Regions from separate parts of the Vibrio sp. A2-1 genome, predicted to be linked through region 1. Evidence: predicted binding sites of a transcription regulator. Region 1 holds the regulator's gene; the other holds the start of a gene.
What was found. Region 1 encodes PurR, which represses purine synthesis genes. Its sites were predicted from a motif close to TNANGNAAACGTTTNCNTNA; they were not measured.
Positions count from the first base shown of each region.

Region 2: the regulator PurR is predicted to act here: its motif matches at 1,261-1,280, upstream of L3V33_RS02700 (formate--tetrahydrofolate ligase).

Region 1 is NZ_JAKKCO010000002.1:222,317-225,967, reverse strand. Features, by position in the region: gene L3V33_RS08685 (TVP38/TMEM64 family protein) at 1-192, opposite strand, end outside; gene L3V33_RS08680 (TfoX/Sxy family DNA transformation protein) at 327-917, opposite strand; cyclic di-GMP riboswitch class I at 1,045-1,130, opposite strand; gene purR (HTH-type transcriptional repressor PurR) at 1,301-2,305, opposite strand; gene torD (molecular chaperone TorD) at 2,622-3,269, opposite strand; gene torR (two-component system response regulator TorR) at 3,554-3,651, shown strand, end outside.
Region 2 is NZ_JAKKCO010000001.1:617,595-621,245, forward strand. Features, by position in the region: gene L3V33_RS02695 (inosine/guanosine kinase) at 1-1,017, shown strand, start outside; gene L3V33_RS02700 (formate--tetrahydrofolate ligase) at 1,311-3,059, shown strand; gene L3V33_RS02705 (diguanylate cyclase) at 3,297-3,651, shown strand, end outside.

The DNA of each region.
Region 1 (3,651 bases):
TGAGAAAGCAGTAATCATTACATATGCGACAAAATAGATAGCAGCGGCAGCAATGAAGTTGCTATCAATGTAGTCATTTAAAACGGCTTGTTGGGCCTTGGCATTTTCAAGCGTTAGGTATTGGCCGAAATTGACGCCTAACAAGACGATGGTTACGACCAACACAATACCCAATATCATTTTCTTACTCATTGATACTTCCTCTAAATTTTCAATGTATACCATTAGTATAGATAGACAGGCAAAGCATAGATTAACTTTCAGCAGATATAAAAAAAGCCGCAGTAAATGCGGCTTAGTTATATAGATAATTTGCACTGACAATGTTAATTGACGCGATTGATAAGCTCTTCACGACGCTGCTGCGGTATAACAGACCAATGTGTGCCATTGATCGCGCCTTCTAACGCCCAAAGTAGTTCAATACTGACAGAAGACGCATGTGATTCTTTGATGGCGTTAAATGCGTTTACAGAGCCAGATTCATATAAACGTTCTACGGAATCGATCCCTGCTTTTTTCAACATACGCTCAGTGGCGAGTCGAAGGTTGGGCAGATCTTTGAGTCGAGTAGGCTTAGCTGAAGATTGCTCAGCTTTTTCTTCTTTAGCAAAACCCAGAGACGTCGTTGCAAGCTGCAAGATTTTCTCTTGGTCTTGCCACAGGCCTTCGGGTAAAGCGAAATATTTAGTAACGACAGGGAAACCACGTTTTTTGTAGACGTACGGTTGAAACCCTTGTTGTTCGAACTGTTTCGTTGTGCATTTGTCTGCTCGTATGTGCAGCTGGTCATTTACAACCAGAGCAAACATAGTGTCATCAGCAAAAAGACCGAAGCCACCAAACATCGAGCGTGATTTTATTTTTCCTAGGGATTCAAATAATTTCATTGAATCCTTTAGTATCGGTTTATCCATGTTATTTATCTCGGTGTATTTGAACTACGCCACCAAATAAGCAGGTCCGAGAGATTAGCAAAATGTTGCAATTAAATTGTCAATTAGCCGTAAATTACTAAATTATTAGTAGTTACTGCATTTTGCCATCGGTAACCCCGCTACCATACCAACGAGTGGTTTAGGCCGGAAGCTTTGCGTCTCACTCTTTCAAGTGATTTGCCCTGTGCGTGACTGATTGAATAGAATAAAGTTTTTGTTGAATGAGGCTCACACTTGTTATTTCAAAATGTGATATTGCTTCAATTAATGATCTTTCCAGTATGATACCAGGTTCATTCATGTTGTTGATAAAAAAAGCGCACCTAAAGGTGCGCTTAATTATATTAAACTGAATTTATCAATTAATTTAACGTTTTAACTGTGCTTCGCTCAACAATTTCAGGGTGCATTTCGAACACACGCTTTTCATGGTCTTTATCTTTGATGCGTTCTAACAAAATTTCGAAAGCGTTCTTACCAACACGACGTTTGGGTTGGTGAACCGTTGTTAACGGCGGAGAGAAGTATTCAGCCAACTCGATGTTGTCATAGCCGATCACTGAAATATCTTCAGGGATACGAATTCCTTTCTCTTGCAATCTGCTCATTAGGCCGAGTGCCATCGTGTCGTTAAAACAGAATACGGCCGTTGGGCGATCTACCATCTTAATGATTTTCTCTGCAGCAAGAACCGCAGTATCACACTCGAAGTTACCTTCAATGATCATGTTATCATCGGTAGCAATCTTAGCTTCGTTGAGTGCGCGTTTGTAACCCGCGATGCGTTCAACACATGCCGCTTTGTCTAAGTGGCCACTTAAACAAGCAATCTTGGAGTGACCGTGCTCAATGAGGTATTTGGTCGCTAGGTAACCACCTTCCTCAGAGTTGTCGATGATCTTATCTGCTTGAGAACTCTCAGGGCCCCAATCCATAATCACTTTAGGAATGTCAGCGTGACGGTCTAACATGCCTCTTAGCTCTTCAGTTAGGTCAGAACACATAACTAAGATGCCATCTACACGTTTCTCTGCAAGCATTCGAATGTAGTCACGTTGCTTCTCATAGATACCGCCCGTATTACACAGAATCAAAGTGTAACCTTGACGGTAGCAGTAGCTTTCAACACCATCGATAACTTCAGAGAAGAATAGGTTAGTTGATTGAGTAACTAGCATGCCGATAGTGCGGGTTGTATTGCACTTCAAACTACGAGCAACGGCACTTGGTGCATAGTTCAGTTCGTCTACGGCTTTATTTACTTTTTCTTGCGTCGCTTCTGCAACAAAGCGAGTTTTGTTGATTACGTGAGAAACGGTTGTTGTTGATACGCCTGCTAAGCGAGCGACATCTTTTATAGTGGCCATGGTTTTATCCTATTAGAAGCTACTTTCCCAAAGTACGGAATGAAGTAGCCGTTAAGCTACCTAACTAAGAGCTTAAATTTGTAGGGCTCTTTGGGTACTAAAGTGCTAAAAAACAAAAAACCGCTATTGAGCGGCTTGTCTTAACACCGAAATGCTCAAAACTATAATAAGCATAGCATTTCGTGAATGTTTCATATTTTATCGTTTGCGGTCACAATTTTAGACTGACTAGAAATTACTCGCAATAAAATTCACCCGGAAATCCGGGTGAATTGTCACATTCTTCTGAATTTATTTAACGAGTCATCCAATAAGCTTATTCACCAGCGAGGTATTGGGTGTCCAATTTACAGAATGCAAGTAGCAGAGATGAGACTGATGCGTAGAAACCGAATTCGTCAACGTCATGACATTTAACGTTGAACTTTGGTACCCAAGTAAGAAGTTGTTGCTCGATAAATTGCTGTTGAACAATGAACGATTTCTCTAGCTCTTCTTCAAGTTCCGTTTCATTAGAACGGATGATCAAGTTGCCAAGGAAGTCGAGTGCGATAGCGATGTGGTCAGCTGGTTCTTTTAGGTCTTGGTTCACCACTAAGTTGTGCTTGGCCATGATCTCTTCCATATCTTTTGCTGGCTTATCATTCAAAAGGCCAGTCTCACCGATATACATAGAAGCGTAAGGAAGTGCGCCATGCTTATCTGTTTTTAAGAATAAGTCACAGAAGTCAGCAGACAATTCTAGTTGAGCATCCTCACGCGTTTGTAGGCGGTTTAGCGCATCCACTAGGCTATCGATCGCCGGCTTTAGTGTTTCATTTTCGCCTAAACCAGTTAGGAAAGAACGAATTTCAACAGAGTGGTAGTGATCGAGTTCTTCTTGAGTGAGCTCTTTAGCGAATAAGCTTGATAGCCACCAGTATATTTCTGCTCTTTGCTCGTTGAACGCTTTCGTATCTTTCATTTCTTAGATCCTGATTTAGTCTTGTGGTGTTACTTATATGCATCTTGAAGTTACTTGTGCAAAGCACACCAAGGCTGAATAACAAGGTTATTTGCGAAACGCAAAGTTACTCGTTAGTAGTAATGCCTATATTGAATTGCGATGGACGATAAATAGCAAGGTTTAAGATTGTCTTGTATCAAAAAAGATCCATGTTTCTGGCTTTTATCTTGTGTACCACTAGAATTGTTACGAGTTATGAATAGAATAGTCACTGAAACTATTAAATAAGAAAAGTGGTGTAGATGAGCTATCACGTATTAGTCGTAGAAGATGATGTGGTAACCCGCAGTAAACTGGTCGGATACTTCCAGAACGAAGGTTACACAGTAAGCGAAGCGGA
Region 2 (3,651 bases), on a different contig from region 1:
AATACATTGCACAACTATTCCGTACTTGCAGACAGTAAATCTGTCCTGCTTGGCGTAATGTCTAAGAAGATTGAAGTTGGCTCATTTGGTTACCGCTACCTTTGCCGCACTTCTTCTCGTATGAACTTAAACCACCTACAAACCGTTGATGGTCCAATTGGTCGTTGTTACACGCTCATTACCGAAGATGGCGAACGTACGTTTGCGATCAACGAAGGACACATGAACCAACTACTCCCTGAAAGTATTCCTGAACAGATTTTTGAAAAAGCGTCTGCATTGGTTGTGTCTTCATACTTAATGCGCGGTAAGCCTGAAGATCCGATGCCAAAAGCGGTACAAAAAGCGATTGAATACGCGAAAGCGCACAATGTGCCAGTTGTACTGACGCTTGGTACGAAGTACGTGATCGAAGGTAACGCTGAATGGTGGCAAGAATACCTGAAAGAGAACGTAACCATCGTCGCAATGAACGAAGATGAAGGTGAAGCCTTAACCGGTGAAAAAGATCCTTTGCTAGCGGCGAACAAAGCGCTTGAGTGGGTTGACCTAGTTCTCTGCACTGCAGGCCCTGTCGGCTTATACATGGCAGGCTACACTGACGAGCCAGCGAAACGCGAAACCACACTACCGTTGTTACCGGGTAATATTCCTGAATTTAACAAATACGAATTCAGCCGTGCGATGCGTAAGCAAGACTGTAAAGACCCAGTAAAAGTGTACTCTCACATCGGCCCTTACTTAGGTGGCCCACTTGAGATTAAAAACACAAACGGTGCTGGTGATGGCGCGCTTTCGGCACTTCTACATGACATGGCAGCGAACAGTTACCATCACGTGAACGTACCGAATTCAGAGAAACACGAGCACGCGTGCTTAACTTACTCGTCACTGTCTCAAATTTGTAAGTACGCAAACCGCGTAAGCTACGAAGTATTGACTCAGCACTCTCCTCGCCTTTCTCGTGCACTACCAGAACGCGAAGATAGCTTAGAAGAAACATACTGGGATCGATAATCAACCATGCCAGGTTGTTAACTCATCAAAGTTGATGACCAGCTAGATTTTCCATTCCTGAAGGGCTGCTATATGCAGCCCTTTTTGTATTCAGCACCAATATAACTGCAGCTGAAGGTAGTCACATCGAATATTTTGCTCGTTTAACATTTGATCTCGCGCAATGACTCTTTAGATCTGTTATCTTCCAGCACATAATTCGTGTGGTTTGCCTTTACTTGGCAAATTTATACAGTACTATCGCCACGCAAACGTTTACGTACAACCTTTCGGTTCTGATATAAGGATCAAATATGCTGTCTGATATTAATATTTGTCGCTCTACTCCCCTTAAAAACATCAGTGAAGTTGCCAAACAAGCTGGCCTGCAACACAACGAACATCAGCCATTAGGGCAATACAAATCTAAAGTGTCTCTGACATCACTTGAACGCCTCGCCAACCAACAAGATGGTAAATTGGTCGTGGTGACCGCTATCACACCAACGCCTCTTGGCGAAGGCAAAACCGTCACTACTATTGGATTAGCACAAGGCCTCGCAAAGATTAACCAATCTGCGATGGCCTGCATTCGCCAGCCTTCAATGGGCCCAGTTTTTGGTGTTAAAGGTGGCGCAGCCGGTGGTGGTTACTCTCAAGTCGCCCCTATGGAACAATTAAACTTGCACCTCACCGGTGATATTCATGCTGTGACAGCCGCTCATAACCTCGCCTCTGCAGCCATTGATGCACGCTTGTATCATGAGCAGCGTGAAGGATTAGAAGCCTTTGAAACACGCTCTGGCTTAAAATCATTAGACATCGACCCAAGCAGAATCGTGTGGCGCCGTGTACTCGACCATAATGACCGTGCATTGCGCATGATCACAGTAGGCAAAAACGAAGCAGACAAAACAATTAATGGCCTTGAACGCGAAGATGGTTTTGATATCTCAGCCGCTTCAGAGCTGATGGCTATTCTCGCGCTGGCCGATGATCTACAAGACCTACGCAAGCGGATCGGCCATGTCGTACTCGCATATAACAATCAAGGTTCGCCATTAACCGCAGAAGACTTTAACGTCGCGGGCGCTATGACAGTAACGATGAAGGACTCTATTGAACCAACATTGATGCAAACCCTTGAAGGTGTGCCAACGTTGATTCACGCAGGACCTTTCGCAAACATTGCACATGGTAACTCTTCAATTATTGCCGATAAGATTGCTCTAAAACTCAGTGATTTTGTTGTGACTGAAGGCGGCTTCGGCTCTGACATGGGGTTTGAGAAGGCGTGTAACATCAAGGTTAAAGCGTCGAACAAGAAGCCCGATTGCGCCGTAGTTGTCGCAACATTACGCGGATTAAAAGCCAACTCTGGTTTATACGATTTGAGACCGGGTACTCCATTGCCTGATTCAATCTTTAATGACGATCAAGACGCGCTCACTGCAGGCTTTGAGAACCTTAAATGGCACATCAACAACGTTAAACAATATCAAGTGCCTACTGTCGTTGCGATCAATCGATTCCCACAAGATTCAGCTCAAGAGCTCGATACTTTGAAACAAATGATCACCGACTTTGACCCAAGTGTCAGCGTTGAAGTAAGTGAAGCCTTTGGTCAGGGTGGTGAAGGTGCAGTTCAGTTGGCTCACGCCGTGGTAAAAGCATGCCAAACAGAGAGTAAATTTAAGCCTTTGTACTACTCTAAGCAAAGCTTAGAAGAGAAACTGATGGCAGTCGCTGAAGTCGGATACGGCGCAGCAAGTATTTCGCTATCACCACTGGCAAGAAAACAACTAACTGAGTTCAACCAACACGGCTATGGCGATCTATCGGTTTGTTTGGCAAAAACGCCATTATCGATTTCAACAGAAGCTCAAATAAAGGGTGCACCCACTCAGTTTGACGTACCCGTTAGAGAGTTGAAACTGTGTGCTGGTGCCGGCTTCATCTACGCTTTGTGCGGCAACGTAATGACCATGCCAGGCTTACCTGACAAACCGGCTTTCATGTCATTAGATATTGATAGTAATGGAAATATTATCGGCCTAAGCTAGCTGCTCATAGCTAGATAAACGGCAATTAATCGCGATTAATTGGGCTCAAGTTTCAGATCGGCGTTCTATATTGAGCAATCATTTTTTAACGAAGTGATTGCTCAACAATCAAGCTTAATTGCAAAAAGTTGCACTAAAACCATAATTATATGCAAAGCTTGTTTTAAGTTCTGGGTCAAGATCACATTAAAAACCCCATAAAATATATAGTATTGCGCTGATTCTTTGAGGACAGTGATGAATACGAGTATAAAAAAACTAGTCAGCCAATTTCTATGTACCATTTTTGCCCTAGGACTAGTCCCTGCCCTCTATATTAACTCTGAATTTGATCGGATAGACGCTCAGCACACGCTAAATATTAAGCAATCAAGTCAAAACCAAATTGAATACAGCTTCCACGAACTGGCCGTTATTGTTGAGCAAATATCTAATTCTGTTCCTTCCATCGCAGACTCTCAAACGTTGCTTCGCGCAATTGAAGAACCATCAATTGTTCATAAACAAGCTCTGCAAGATTTGTGGGTGATGTTAGCTCGCGGACAACAATACTATTCTCAACTTCGCTACCTCGACCTAGAAGGTAACGAGG